DNA from 3 places in the Paenibacillus sp. FSL H3-0302 genome. Region 1 is predicted to be linked to each of the others. Evidence: predicted binding sites of a transcription regulator. Region 1 holds the regulator's gene; each other region holds the start of a gene.
What was found. Region 1 encodes LexA, which represses DNA repair genes until DNA is damaged. Its sites were predicted from a motif close to CGAACATATGTTCG; they were not measured.

Region 1 (4,808 bases):
TACGGGCATTCACCAGTTTGATGGGTTTAGTGTGCAATTTTAGATTTTTTTATGTCGAAAACAAATGGGGGTATGGCGATATGGCGTCTACATCAAAGGCTTTTGCTAGATCAATGGATTCTTATTTAAACTACATTAAAATGCCTTGGGGGAGATTGTTTTATCATTCCGCTTGGCAGCAAATTGACAATCACTGCAGCTCTGAAGAGGTTCAATCTATTTTAGATATCGGCTGTGGTTTTGGGATAACCAGTCGTGAATTCGCAAAAAAAGGTTATACAGTTACAGGGATAGATCCGACTCCAGAGATGATAGTCATTGCGCAAGAGTCTGCATGTAAAGACGGTCTTAACATAGCCTTTAGATCGGCAACGCTACAAGATGCAGATGTATTAGCGGACGGATATGACTGGATTTTTTGCCATAATGTGCTTGAATATCTCGATGATCCAAAACAATTGTTAATGGACATTAGTAAAAAACAAAATGAAAACGGAATGCTTTCTCTTATAACTCATAATCCAGTGGCAAAAGTGATGAAAAAAGCCGTTATGAATAAAGATCCTATGGGGGCTATAGACAGTATTGGAAACACGCAGGAATATAGCGGCATTATTCAAACAGACATTACCATCTATACAAAAGATCAATTAGTGGAATGGCTCGCGGAGTGTGGTTATGAGATTAGAAGTATATACGGAATACATAATATCTACGGATATATTGTGGATAATGAAATAAAAATGGATGAGCAATGGCATGTAGAAATGGTGGAGCTAGAGCTTAAGTTAAGCAGTTTATCTCCATACAAGGACGTTGCTATTTTCACACATCTTATTGCGCAAAAAACAACTTAATTATTCAGATACGATTGACCTGAACAGTGCATGTAATTGTTGTACTTGGGAGTAAGCTTCCTTGTACTGGTTGTCGGATTGTTGAATAGGCAATAAACCCGGCAAGAAGGAGATACAATACACAGGCGTTTCTTTGCTGTTCATATATATTTTAAGCGTAAGCTCTTCTATCACATTAGCTTCTTCATCGGTGTCCTTAAGGACATTAATATCTGCACTTGTTGCAGTAGTTTTGCTGTTTTGATGTCTTTTGGATACTTTTGAAAGGGTAAGTGCGTTAACCACAATCTCGGATCCCATTACATTATCAAAAGAGTATAGCTTTGCTACTGCTTTTTTGTTACTCTTCGGATTTTTGGTACCGATTGCCAATTTTTTATTAGGCTCGTTAAGTGCGATCAAGTGAGATTGATTGGGGGGAATGAATGTTTTGGTGAAGCTGATGTTAAAAGATGAGGTCGCATTAACTAGCTTAGAAATTTCAGATGAAGCAGATAGCGTTTTCAATTTTATAATGGCGGCACTTAGAATTAAAACAACTCCTAAAATAGCAAATAAGTACATCAAGATAATCAGCATATAATCACACCTCCTAGTTATCTCATTAGACTCAAATTGTTGCTTATTGAAAGATATGCCTGAATGATCTCCACTAGTATCTTTTAAAAGGGAAATTCGTGGAATTATAGGATCGGCTTCACGATTAACCCAAAAAAAGCACCCAGAGAAACCTTCCGATTCTGCAAATGATGCAAAATTGGGGGTTGCTGCAAGGGTGCTTTTTAAGATGATTATGAAAACCTATAGAAAATTGAAGGCAGTGATATGATCGGTATAAACAATCAGCTGTTTGTATTCGATCGGAGTCCCATAACTAGCATAAGGTCTTACAGTAACGTCATTGAGGACAACAAAGTTATAGCTGAAATTTTTATCAGGGTGTTCTGCTCCCAAATAAGATATGTATTCGTCTACAATTACATCATCCATCAAAGATTTTAAATCAAATACATCCTCTTTGTTGGAGACGGTTGGAGAGACGATTCCCTGAATGCTGCCAAAAGAGGTGAGCAAATTCACTTTTTTTCCACTAGCTTGTTCATCATTTAAAAGTAAACCGGACAGCTTACCCAGTGCATCGACTTTAAAATCGACGAGGGTTCTAATTTTTGAATTATTCAAACTAAACACATCCTTTTCAATTTGCAATCCTGTTAACAATATTCGACATATAATCACCAAACTCCTAGTATGCTAATGAAAAAATACTTACTTATGTAATGACCCCCATTTTTTAATGTGATTTGGGGGTTGCCGAGCCTCCATTCGAATTTAATTTCTTATCGTTACTCGTGTGCCTATAGGGACAATAGCAGCGAGTGCTAACACATCCTCGTTGTACATCCGGATGCAGCCGTGGGACACCTCTTTCCCAATGGAGGAAGGGTCATTGTTTCCATGAATTCCGTAGTGTGGTTTAGACAGTCCCATCCAAAACACACCGAAGGGACCCCCTGGGTCGGGTTGTTTGTTAATAATAGTGAATTCACCCACTGGGGATTGGGTTAACATCTTACCGATGCCGACAGGGAAACCTCTAATCACAATATCATTGTCCAGAAGATATAACATTCGTTGGGTCAGATCTACAATAATTCGGTAGTTGGGCATTATACGCAACACTCCTTTCTAATTAGGATATGAGCAGAACGCCTAAAGGGTTATTCATAGAAAATGGCCATTTTAGCCATTGGGAACAAATGTTCGTAAGTGGTTGGAAAAGCAAAAAAAACGTAGAAAAAAGGCTGTTCCGCATATGCGGAACAGCCTTTTATGTTAGAAGTGCATACTTAGTGGATATCTCGAAACAATCCGATGACTCTTCCGAGAATAGTTACGCGATTAAGGCGAAGCGGCTCATAAGCTGGATTCTCCGGCTGAAGCCGTATATGATCACGTTCCTTGTAAAAGGTCTTAACGGTTGCTTCATCTTCTTCGGTCATGGCTACAACGATATCTCCGTTGTCCGCTGTTTGTTGTTGGCGAACAATCACATAGTCACCATTCATAATGCCTGCGTCAACCATACTATCACCCATGACAGACAGCATAAATACTTTGTTGTCACCTACATAGTGAGTAGGAAGTGGGAAGTAGTCTTCGATATTCTCTGTAGCAGTGATAGGTACCCCGGCGGTAACTTTACCTACGACAGGAATCCGTGAGATGGTCTGCGCGAATTGGTGAACATTCTCTGAATCCTCTTGGCCTAGTAATTCTATTGCACGTGGCTTCGTTGGATCTCGACGAATAAGTCCCTTCTTCTCAAGCCGGTCCAAATGACCGTGAACTGTGGAGCTGGAAGCAAGGCCAACAGCTTCTCCAATTTCCCGGACGGAAGGTGGATAACCCTTGCTGCGGACTTCGCTTCGTATAAATTCCAGGATCGCCAGCTGGCGACTTGAAATCTTTGACATTGGAATCAACCCCATATAGTAATGTTTGGGAAAATTATAACATAGAACTACCGTTCGCACAAACATAAGTTCTAACTATTATAAATATTAATCTGCTAGAGTTAAAAAATGGTAGACAAATGATAATAAAATGAACCGCTTGAGTCTCTCAAAAAAAAAGAGAACAATTGTTCTGAAATAGTATTGAACAAAACACATGTTCGTGTTATTATAAATTCGAAAGTAAGAACAAGTGTTTGGAGGATGATGATTATGCTAAAATACAGTACATACCGCAGCATCTACGACAAGGCCCCAGTGGTTGAATCTATAGGACATAATGACGTTGCCCGTAATTCCGCTAAGGTGAAAGAGATAACGGAACGTTTGCTTGGAGGGATGATTTCGTTGTTCCGTCAAGATTTCTTTATTAAGTTAATATTGATTTTCGTGCTAGTATTATCTGGCCTAACAGTAGTGGGAAATGTGTTTGCAGGATCGACGACTATAATGAAGGAAGAGAAGCGGATTGTGGTTGAACGTGGAGATACACTATGGAGTATTGCTCTTAAGAATAAACCAGCTGATATGAAGACAGTTGTTTATATAGAAGGAATTAAACGTTCAAGTGGGATTAAGAGTAGTCAAATTAACGCTGGAGACATACTTACTTTACCTATTTATTAATTTTCTGAGAACATAATAGAATGACCAGTAGAGCTTGCAGGGAGTAGACCTTGACAAGCTCTTTTTCTCATGGCAGAGTTAGAATTAATTTATAGGGGGAGGGAAAGTATTGAATATTGATGAGTTGGTCGCGCGAATTAACGAATTGGCACGCAAACAGAAGAGCGTAGGCCTTAATCAAGAGGAAGTGGCGGAACGCGCCAAGCTTCGTGAAATTTACCTGGGGAATATCCGCAATAACTTCCGAGCACAATTAAATACTATTGAAGTAGTAGATAACGATGAGCATGAACAAGGTAACAAGGGGCTTAAACATTAGCTCGCTGTTCCTTTTCATAGATATTTCAGGATGACTAGGGGGAACGCACATGGCCCGTTCTTGGGAAAGAATGGTTCAACGCAACACACAGCAAATCAACAAGCAAAGAAAGAAACAAGGCAAGGATACGATTTATGCCTCTAAATCTCCTACCCAGAATGCCGAAGTCTTTAAAGGTCGCAACATTGCATTTCCGGTAGTGTTAGTGATACTTGGCACTATGTTTTGGGTAGTTGGTTCTATTGATCAGGCCAAAGGCAATGGCATGCTGGCTAATTGGCTGGGAGTAGTACTGTACTATTTGCTGGCAGCGCTATTGTTCTTCCGTCGTCCGTACTTGAAGGTGGAAAAAGCAAGACTGTCCACTATTAAATTCAATCGCGAACGCGGACTTCCAGCTGCAGATATTGAGAAAATCACCCTTTCGCGTGGAGCTGTAGTCATTAAGCACAAAGGGAAACGTACGAAATGGATTTTCACAAAACTTAT
Region 2 (4,808 bases), 300 kb from region 1:
AATGTTCATTTGATATTGTATCCAAAATGGATATGCAGGAGTTAACGAATGCTATTCACCAAACAGAGAAAGAGATCGACAACCGCTTTGATTTTAAGAACAGCAAAAGCAGTCTGAAGCTGGAGAAAGACGCACTTATAATCGCCTCTGAAGACGAATATAAGCTCAACGCTGTTATTGATATTTTACAATCAAAGATGGTGAAAAGAGGCATTACCCTAAAAAATCTGGATTTCGGTAAAGTAGAACCGGCTTCCCTGGGATCTGTACGTCAACGTTTAGGGCTTAAGCAAGGCATTGATCAGGAGAATGCGAAAAAAATTAATATTCTGATCCGTGATTCAAAATTAAAGGTGAAGAGCCAAATCCAAGGGGATCAAATTCGTGTGACCGGTAAGAGCCGCGACGATTTGCAGCAGATTATTCAGATCTTGCGTAAAGCTGATTTGCCGCTGGATCTACAATTCATGAACATGAAATAGAATTTTGTGCCCCGCAGTGCTTATTAGCACTAACAACGCGGGGTGCTTTCTGTTTTTTTGACACCTATTTATTGCTATAATATACTTGCTTAAGTAGAAATGGATTAGCCTGATTTAGGCAATTTGTATGAACGATTTAGGGGAGGAAAACTTCAGTGAATTTGCCCAACCGCATCACGCTAGCTCGTATTTGCCTGATCCCGATTATGATGTTTTTTTTACTGGTGGATTTCAGTTTTTATCCAGAACCGATACATTGGGGCTCGTTTCAGCTATCTGTTAATCATTTGGTAGCAGCTGTAATCTTTTTGCTTGCGGCCAGCACGGATGGAATAGACGGCTACATTGCTAGGAAATATAATATGGTCACCAATCTCGGTAAACTCCTTGATCCACTTGCGGACAAACTGCTGGTATCTGCAGTTCTGATTTCACTTGTGGAGCTGGGCAGATGCGATTCATGGATTGCTATTGTAATCATCAGTCGTGAGTTTGCAGTCACCGGACTTCGCCAGATTGCATTGCTAGAGGGAAAAGTGGTTGCCGCCAGCAAATGGGGCAAGATAAAGACGGTTGTACAAATTGTTGCGATCTCACTGCTGTTGTTGAATAATTTCCCATTTCAATTTGTCAGTATTCCTGTAGACGATATTGCTATTTGGGCCGCAGCGCTGATCACTATTTATTCTGGAATTGATTATTTTGTGAAGAATAAGGATCTGCTACAGCTGCATAATGCGTAAGCATGTAAGCTGGATATACAAGGAAAGGTAATAGGTGAAGCACCTATTACCTTTTTTGAAATCCAAAAGCAGTGTACCTACATTATAACGAGGAGGCGAAAGCCAGGTATGAAAGCGGAGATTATTGCAGTAGGGACAGAGCTTTTGCTCGGTCAAATCGTGAATAGTAATGCCCAGTTTTTGTCTATAGAGCTAGCTGCCATCGGGATCGATGTATACTTTCAAACCGTTGTCGGTGATAACAGCAGCCGCCTGCAGCAAGCCATCGAGATCGCTCAGAGTCGGGCCGACGTTATTATCTTTACGGGCGGAATTGGCCCCACTGAGGATGATCTGACTAAAGACGCACTGGCTGCATCGCTAGGTAGAACGCTCCATATTGATCGTTTGGCGATGGATCATGTACAACGCTTCTTTGATGATCGTAAGATCGTTATGACCGAAAATAACCGCAAACAGGCACTTATAATTGAAGGAACTACACCGTTGCCGAATGAAATCGGTCTTGCGGTTGGGATTGCTTTTGAGCATGAGAAGAAATATTATATTGTGCTTCCAGGTCCACCTCGTGAGATGAAACCGATGTTCGTAGATAAAGCAGTACCGTGGCTACAGCAGCACGCCTTGACGAACGAAACACCGCTTTATTCAAAAATGCTCAAATTTGCCGGCATCGGAGAATCACTGCTGGAGGACAAGCTCATCGAACTGATTCGCAGTCAGACTGATCCAACGATTGCTCCGTATGCCAAAGAGGGAGAGGTAACTGTTCGTATTTCGACAAAGGCCCCTTCTGAGCATGAAGCTACAAAAAAGCTGGAGATACTGGAACAACAAATCAAGGAGATTTTGCCGGAACATTTGTATGCGAACATTGATGTGCCGCTGGAGCAATTGATTGTGGATTGGATGGCGGATGCCGGCCTGACCTTAAGTGCGGCAGAGAGCTGCACCGGAGGTTTGCTGATGGAGAGCATAACAAATATTCCAGGCAGTGCATCGATGTTTGCCGGCGGAATCGTCTGCTATTCGAATGACCTAAAGAAAAAGCTACTGAATGTGCCAAGTGCTTATTTGGAGGGACCCAATGCTCCTGGAGCCGTAAGTCGAGAAGTTGCCGAGGTGTTGGCTGACCAAGTGAGAATGATTGCAGACAGTGATTTCGGCTTATCTGTTACAGGTGTAGCCGGACCGGGTTATTCTGAACGCAAGCCTGTTGGACTTGTATTTATCGGCTTGGCTGAACGGGGACGTAAGACAGAGGTCTATGAGCTTAATCTTAAAGGTACACGGGAAAATATCCGGTTGCGTACTGTAAAGGCTCTGCTGTATCGTCTGTGGCGGAGACTTGAGGAACGCAAGGTGGAGACACCTCTTGAGGGTTCAGACTTGTAATGGGAGATTAGCCCAGTTATAATAAACACATACGGAAGAACCGTGGCACTGAGATTTCTTTGCTGCGGTTTTTTGTATATTTGCAGAGATTTTGATCACGATGGCTACTCATGATCATAAGTCGTTGATGTCCGGTGAAGTGGGGAATTTAATTAACTTCTATCTCCGGAGGGAGGCTTACAATAAAAGGGATAAATAACGCCCAAGACAAAAAAAACGAATGTATGTTCGAAAAAAAGCTTGGCAAGACCTTAAAAACACGTTATTATATTACTATAAACAGTGAAGGAAGTGGTCTGATTGTCAGATCGTCGTGCAGCGCTTGATATGGCGCTTCGTCAAATAGAAAAACAATTTGGTAAAGGTTCGGTAATGAAACTGGGAGAATCCACGCATATGCAAGTGGAAGTTGTACCTAGCGGATCTTTGGCACTTGATATTGCGTTAGGTATAGGCGGACTTCCAAAGGGACGTATTATTGAAGTATATGGACCGGAATCTTCAGGTAAAACAACAGTTGCTCTTCATGCTATTGCAGAAGTGCAAAGACAAGGCGGACAAGCTGCATTTATCGATGCCGAGCATGCGCTTGATCCGAAATATGCACGTAACTTGGGCGTAAATATCGATGAATTGCTGCTTTCTCAGCCAGACACGGGTGAACAAGCGCTGGAAATCGCCGAAGCACTTGTTCGTAGTGGAGCCGTTGATATTATTGTCGTTGACTCCGTTGCTGCTTTGGTACCTAAGGCTGAAATTGAAGGCGATATGGGTGATTCCCACGTCGGATTGCAGGCTCGCTTGATGTCTCAAGCGCTTCGTAAGCTTTCTGGTGCCATTAGCAAATCCAATACGATCGCTATCTTTATCAACCAGCTTCGTGAGAAGATCGGTGTTATGTTCGGTAACCCTGAGACAACTCCGGGTGGTCGTGCATTGAAATTCTACTCTTCTGTACGTTTAGATGTACGTCGCGTAGAGAGCATCAAGATGGGGAACGATGTGGTTGGTAACCGTACTAAGATCAAGATTGTGAAGAATAAAGTAGCTCCTCCATTTAAACAGGCTGATGTTGATATCATGTACGGTGAAGGGATTTCTAAAGAGGGAAGTCTTGTAGATATCGGTACTGAAATGGATATCGTGAATAAGAGTGGTGCATGGTATTCCTACGAAGGCGAGCGTCTCGGTCAAGGCCGTGAGAATGCTAAACAGTTTTTGAAGGAACATCAGGATATTGCCCTTATTATTGAGAATAAGATCCGTGAAGCAAGTAATTTATCCACTATTGTTGCTGCGCCGAAGAATGAAGATATTATTGCAGAGCAAGAAGAAGAAGAGAAATTGCTTCTCGAAATCGAATAGTATATTAAGCAATAGGACGCCCTGTGATTGATTGTTGCAGGGTGTCTTTTCTTAACAAGTAATGAAAGTAAGACGATAACCGATCTATTGCTACGAGGTGACAAACAACTATGGTAATACAACTGGATTTTGAAGCAGAAGAACAAGATGAGCAGGTGTTATCGGATTTTCCTGAAGGAGAACTCTTAGAGATCACTAAAGTAGAACGTCAAAAGAAATCTGACCACCGTTATATCATACATTTCGGAGCATATAACATGACTGTGCACGAGGACGTCATGATTAAATATCGAATGATTACTGGTAATTCTTTTATGAAGGCTGATTTGGTTGAAATTGTTGTAGCTGATGAGCGTCAACGAGCTTATGTAGAAGGCCTCCGTTATCTAGAACGTAAACCACGCACCGCTATGGAAATGACTCGCCGTTTACGCCAGAAGGAAATAGGAGAGACTATTATTGCGGAAGTGGTGCAGCGGCTGCAGGAGGAAAGACTTCTTGATGACCCTTTATATGCTAAGCAATGGGCAGAGCAACGAATAGCGAACCAGCGGAAAGGGAAGATGTGGATTCGACAAGAGCTACGTGAGAAAGGGATTGACAAAACCCTTATATCGGAAGCTTTGGAGAATATTACTCCTGAACAAGAGCTGGAGAGCGCACTCGAAACTGGGCGCAAGAAATGGAATCTCATCCGTGGAGAAGCTTCAGATAAGCGAAGAAAGACTGGAGCCTTCCTTATGCGCCGTGGATTTTCGGGCGATATGGTTCGCCAAGTGATCAATACTTTACTTGCGGAAGACAATTATGAAGGTGAAGATGA
Region 3 (4,808 bases), 1.3 Mb from region 1:
CTTCCTTCACTGTGGTTCCGCTCCTTCCAGCTCCAGTTTTAACAGTTGCCGTCCCCGCTGAAGTCTCATCTTCACGGCAGACTGACTAATCTGCAGAATCTTGCTGATCTCCTGGATGGGATAGTCCTCGTAATAATAAAGATGGATTACGGTTTTATACTTCATGGGCATCGCCATAACTAACTGCAGCAGAGCCCAATCCTCGGGGCTGTCTGCCGCAATTGGCTCAGCGCTCTCCAGCTTAACCTCGCGCTTGCGCCAGCCTCTGCCCAGTAGTGTTTTACAATGGTTGGTGATTACCCGGATCAGCCATGCCTTCTGATGTTCGGCATCTTTGAACTCCGGCGCTTTTTCTATTAGCTTGATGAAGGTATCCTGAGTGGCTTCTTCGGCATCTTGCCGGCTGCCTAGATGGACCAAAGCGATCCGGAACAGCATATCTGCGTAGATTTCGTAACTCTTCATCACATGATTTCCCGGCCGGGTCATGGATCGCTGCATGATACTGTGCCCCCCTTTACCTATAACACCATTTAGGACGGCATTAGGTCACATTTTGTTCCTGAGAAAATTCCTTATGTTTGAGCGTAAAGAATGCCTATTCATAAATTATCTCCAGAGGCTTACGGACTCAAAAGTCGTTATTTGCATATTTATAGGCTTTTGAGCAGGTTCGCGGACTTCAGTGACGCTATTCCTTAAAAAGGAGGTCTTATATGGTGTTTTTCATGCCAATAAAGGCTATGGGGTCCGCTACACTTTGAAATGGAGTGTTATACCGCGCATAAGATCAACTGTGTCCGATAGCTGCTAAGAACCACGCCAATGTTATCTGTAGTCAGTGGACCTAATGTATAAAAAGGGGCTTCGTTACAAGTTTCAAGTTGCTTATCCATACTCTCTTTAGTCAAGTGCATCGGCACATGTTCTGGACCCTCTACCATCACCTGTCTACGCAAACGATGTTTACCTATTTAGAGCAGGGAAGATCAAAAAAACGCGTTTGCCCAAGCAGCAAAGTGCTGACTGCTGGACAAACGCGTCTTTTTTATAGGGCAACTCCTTCACGGGAGATTCTCCTCGATATGTTTATATGTATAGCTAGGATCATTACCTTTAACAGGAGCCCTGCTGTATTGAAAGATCCTTCCATTTTCTTTTCGATAAAAGTATCTTGCGTAGGGTTCGTCTGCAAAAATCACCGTGGTACTTACGAGGGGAGCTTTGGCAATCTGGGTGTATACTTTATCAAAATCTTCTTTCTTATAATTTCTCGTCTCTACTAGATAATGAATGACTTCTCTGTTCATATGATTTTGGAAGGAGTGGAGGGCTAAGGATGTTATTCCATAGATTAAAAGGATTAGAACGATGAAGATTAGTTTTGTTTTTTTCTTCATTAATTCCCTCCATATAAATAATTTGTATATAGTATAAGATAATATACTGAGACTGGTATGTCATTCATAGATATATGACGCAGGAGGAAGAGAAAATACTGGAGCTGGAGCAGCAAATTAAGATGCTGGAGGACCAGGTAAGTCCAAGGCTGCCGGGGTGGAAATCTTATGGTTTTTAATATGGGGTTTTGTCGGTATATTCATTATTCTAGTTCTTATTGGTGATACAGTTTGTATTTGCATAACAGATTATACAAAAAGGCAGCAAATAACAATAGTAATCCAGGCATAAGCGAACGAAGAATTGCCGGGACATACTATATTTGCTGCCTTTTAACTTATGAAGAATAATGATTCTCTTTTAGTCCTCTTTGGGTTCTTGCAATAAAATGGAGAAGGTCCCCGTTTCGTGATCCACCTCAATCGTCTCAATGCCCACGAAATCCGGGATTTCGGGGTGTACTGCATCTACATTATAATCCGGATGAGTCAGTAATAATTCAATTACTTTAATGGCTTCCATGTCGTTCCCCCTCACGAGAAATTCCACCATAAATGAATATGCAGAGCACTATTGCAACTAAGCTTATTATCTCCGTGATCCGTTGCGAATATGTGTCAGTCGTTCTTCGTTTCTTCCCATCACGGCCAATAATTGCCCTTGGAACACACGTCTTTGGATCTGATCAATCCGCTGTAAGGCTAGCTCGGCAGGAACTTGAAATTCTGCTGCGAGATAGGAGATGGCATCCTCCCGTTGCTCAGGCAATGTCATGCGGGAGATCATGGAGTAAGGCATCGCCGCATACAAGATAAAACGCTCGGATTCATCCTCCTGTGCCCGCGTGAAATGCTCTGGCATCAAGGTCTGATTATCACTGCCATGGCGAAGGAGGTGACACAGTTCATGAAGAAACTCTAGCCGTTGAAGATTGGCTGGAAGGCGGTTGTCGATAAACAGGCTGTACATCCCTGCAGACGCTTCAATGCTCTTGCTTCTCACATCCAAATAATGAACCCAGATATTAAGCCGCTCTGCAATATACGATATTGAAATTTGTGAGGGCTGATGAAGATTTAATCGCTTGTATAAATCCTCCGTCCATTTCTCAAGCACAGTCATTTGATAATATGATTTCATGTTCTCCAACTTATTCACCTCGTTTAAAATCACTAATAAATCACTAATGGGATCGTATGTTCGCATAAATGCGCAAAAGAAAAGCCCGAAGGGCTATGTAGAGTAAAAAAATGCTAAGGATACACAAGAACATTCGTTCTCATGTATCCTTAGCATAAAGCAATTACACACTAATATCAAGTGTTTTTCCTAAATTAGGAGCAACGCTTTTGCCCAGCATTTCCACCATGGTTTGGCTCTGGGTTTCAGCCTGATTCTTGGCAATATTCATGACCTGTATCCCTACATTTTGAGCTAAGGATGCTTGGCTCATTGCCATTGATAATGCAGCTATATCCATATTGCACCTCCTTTGTGTATATCCTGTTTATCGACTGTCCACCTTCAATTCATTAGGTGATTGGCATTTGTTTGCCAATTCGCCCAAACGGCTTATCTCCTTTTTACATATCTTGTGCTGTAGTCATTAATCATTAGGAGGAATTGAAAATGGGAATGGAACATGGTTGTGGTTGTAACGTAGGTCCGGTAGTAAGTCCAGCATCAGTAGGTCCGGTGTGTAGTCCTTGGACTTCAACAGGAGCAATTCTGGTACTTTTCATCTTGCTGGTTATCATCACTAAAGCTTGCTTATTCTAAGTTAGCTGATGTGCAGTGTAGCCCCATCTGGCGAATGCCAGGTGGGGCTATTCTATTGCCTGGGGCTGGTCAGACAGACCGTTATTTAAACATAAATTCTACCCGGGTTCCGTCTGCATAATCCTCCAGCTGATTGCCAACCCAGCTTCCTGCCCCGCGGTTATCGCTTGGCGTTATGTATTCAATGTCGGCACCAACGCCGCCTTCCTTACACATAGCCATTGGCCATTCATCCCGGTCATACCCCTTTTTAGTGGGAATCCCTTTTAAGGACTCTTTACGGTTCTCTTCAGCCTGCTCTCGGTTAATCGTACATGTGGCGGATTCACCTTTCGCAATGGCATCCTGAATATGCTTGGCGGTCTCAGGATAGCGGTCTGATGGGAAGGTTAGCTGAACAACACTCGAATCGGATGGAGACGAGGGGTCTGTAGGCTCTCCGTTTTGTTCAAACCAGTAACTAGCCAAAGCAAGTAATGCAACAATGATGAGACTGGAGATCCATTTTTTTACTTTCAATTCTGCTCCTCCTTTTTTGGCACTTAAAATAGTATATCTTATATCATAATTCAGTGCGATTTAATATAATTAGGTAAAATAAAGGAGGACGGAACTGGATATGGAGTACATAATTACCATTGAGGATCAGACGCTTATTGCGGCTGCCGAAGATATAATTACCAGGCGTTATGAATGGGGACGGCACCATGTGGGTGCAGCGCTTCGTACTAAAACAGGAGAGATTTTTACAGCGGTACATGTGGAAGCCAGCATGGGGAGGATTACAGTCTGTGCAGAGGCGATGGTGATTGGCAAAGCGATATCCGAAGGTTATAAGGAATTTGATACGATTGTTGCGGTAAGGCATTCTGACCCAGACAGCGAGGAAAAAGAGATTAAAGTAGTCTCTCCCTGCGGCATGTGCCGAGAGTTAATTGCGGATTATGGAATAGACTGCAAGATAATTGTATCGGAGGATGACCGATTAGCTAAATATGAAATCACTGAACTATTGCCTTTAAGGTACACGAGATAAGAAAAAAAGTAATGAGGAGCCGCGGAGCTCCTTTTTTTGTTGAGCCGTGAATTTATTCAGCAGTTCCTTATATCGTCCCAACTTATTTTACAACTTCATGTCCATTCGCTGAGTTCATGTCATTATTGTCCCCATACTATAACTTAAAAAGATTTAAAAGGATGGTGAGAATAGATGGAGCAGCGGATTATTCGTCAGATGGTTGATTCAGCATCAAGGTTCGTGGGCGATGTGCAGTGGCAGATGGCTTTTCGCAGATTACAAATGGCTCCGGCGGATTCGGGGCTGTCGTCCTCGGCTCAGCTATTGCTGAATACCCTCTATTACTTGCAGGGAAAGGGTGTGATAAGCGGCCAACATGATTATTTGGAAAGTGCAGACGAGCTCATGGAGAAGCTTAAAAATACCAGCGGGCAATATGCTGCGCTGCATGGCTACGAGCTGGGCGCAATCAATAATCAGTCACAGGCTCTAATTGACAATCAACGGAATTGGGTCGTCAGCAGTGCGATACGCTGGTCTAGGGCCGGCGGGATCGTAACGATGTGTTATCACGCTGCATTACCGGGGACAGCGTCAACTTGGGGGAATG

Region 2: the regulator LexA is predicted to act here: its motif matches at 2,838-2,851, upstream of recA (recombinase RecA).
Region 3: the regulator LexA is predicted to act here: its motif matches at 2,591-2,604, upstream of MHH50_RS22930 (ImmA/IrrE family metallo-endopeptidase).

The regions. Positions count from the first base shown of each region.
Region 1 covers NZ_CP150284.1:3,869,901-3,874,708, reverse strand. The annotation lists gene MHH50_RS17175 (MBL fold metallo-hydrolase) at 1-43, shown strand, start outside; gene MHH50_RS17170 (methyltransferase domain-containing protein) at 81-857, shown strand; gene MHH50_RS17165 (hypothetical protein) at 858-1,436, opposite strand; gene MHH50_RS17160 (hypothetical protein) at 1,659-2,039, opposite strand; gene MHH50_RS17155 (L,D-transpeptidase) at 2,190-2,528, opposite strand; gene lexA (transcriptional repressor LexA) at 2,708-3,334, opposite strand; gene MHH50_RS17145 (LysM peptidoglycan-binding domain-containing protein) at 3,587-4,000, shown strand; gene MHH50_RS17140 (DUF896 domain-containing protein) at 4,110-4,319, shown strand; gene MHH50_RS17135 (hypothetical protein) at 4,369-4,808, shown strand, end outside.
Region 2 covers NZ_CP150284.1:4,166,337-4,171,144, reverse strand. The annotation lists gene MHH50_RS18390 (YajQ family cyclic di-GMP-binding protein) at 1-482, shown strand, start outside; gene pgsA (CDP-diacylglycerol--glycerol-3-phosphate 3-phosphatidyltransferase) at 638-1,225, shown strand; gene MHH50_RS18380 (competence/damage-inducible protein A) at 1,334-2,620, shown strand; gene recA (recombinase RecA) at 2,921-3,985, shown strand; gene MHH50_RS18370 (RecX family transcriptional regulator) at 4,096-4,808, shown strand, end outside.
Region 3 covers NZ_CP150284.1:5,158,985-5,163,792, reverse strand. The annotation lists gene MHH50_RS22955 (hypothetical protein) at 1-10, opposite strand, end outside; gene MHH50_RS22950 (sigma-70 family RNA polymerase sigma factor) at 7-501, opposite strand; partial or broken gene MHH50_RS22945 (phosphomethylpyrimidine synthase ThiC) at 831-968, opposite strand; gene MHH50_RS22940 (DUF3139 domain-containing protein) at 1,065-1,400, opposite strand; gene MHH50_RS22935 (hypothetical protein) at 1,762-1,923, opposite strand; gene MHH50_RS22930 (ImmA/IrrE family metallo-endopeptidase) at 1,990-2,541, opposite strand; gene MHH50_RS22925 (YjfB family protein) at 2,705-2,881, opposite strand; gene MHH50_RS22920 (hypothetical protein) at 3,031-3,180, shown strand; gene MHH50_RS22915 (NucA/NucB deoxyribonuclease domain-containing protein) at 3,262-3,699, opposite strand; gene MHH50_RS22910 (cytidine deaminase) at 3,800-4,216, shown strand; gene MHH50_RS22905 (glycosyl hydrolase) at 4,391-4,808, shown strand, end outside.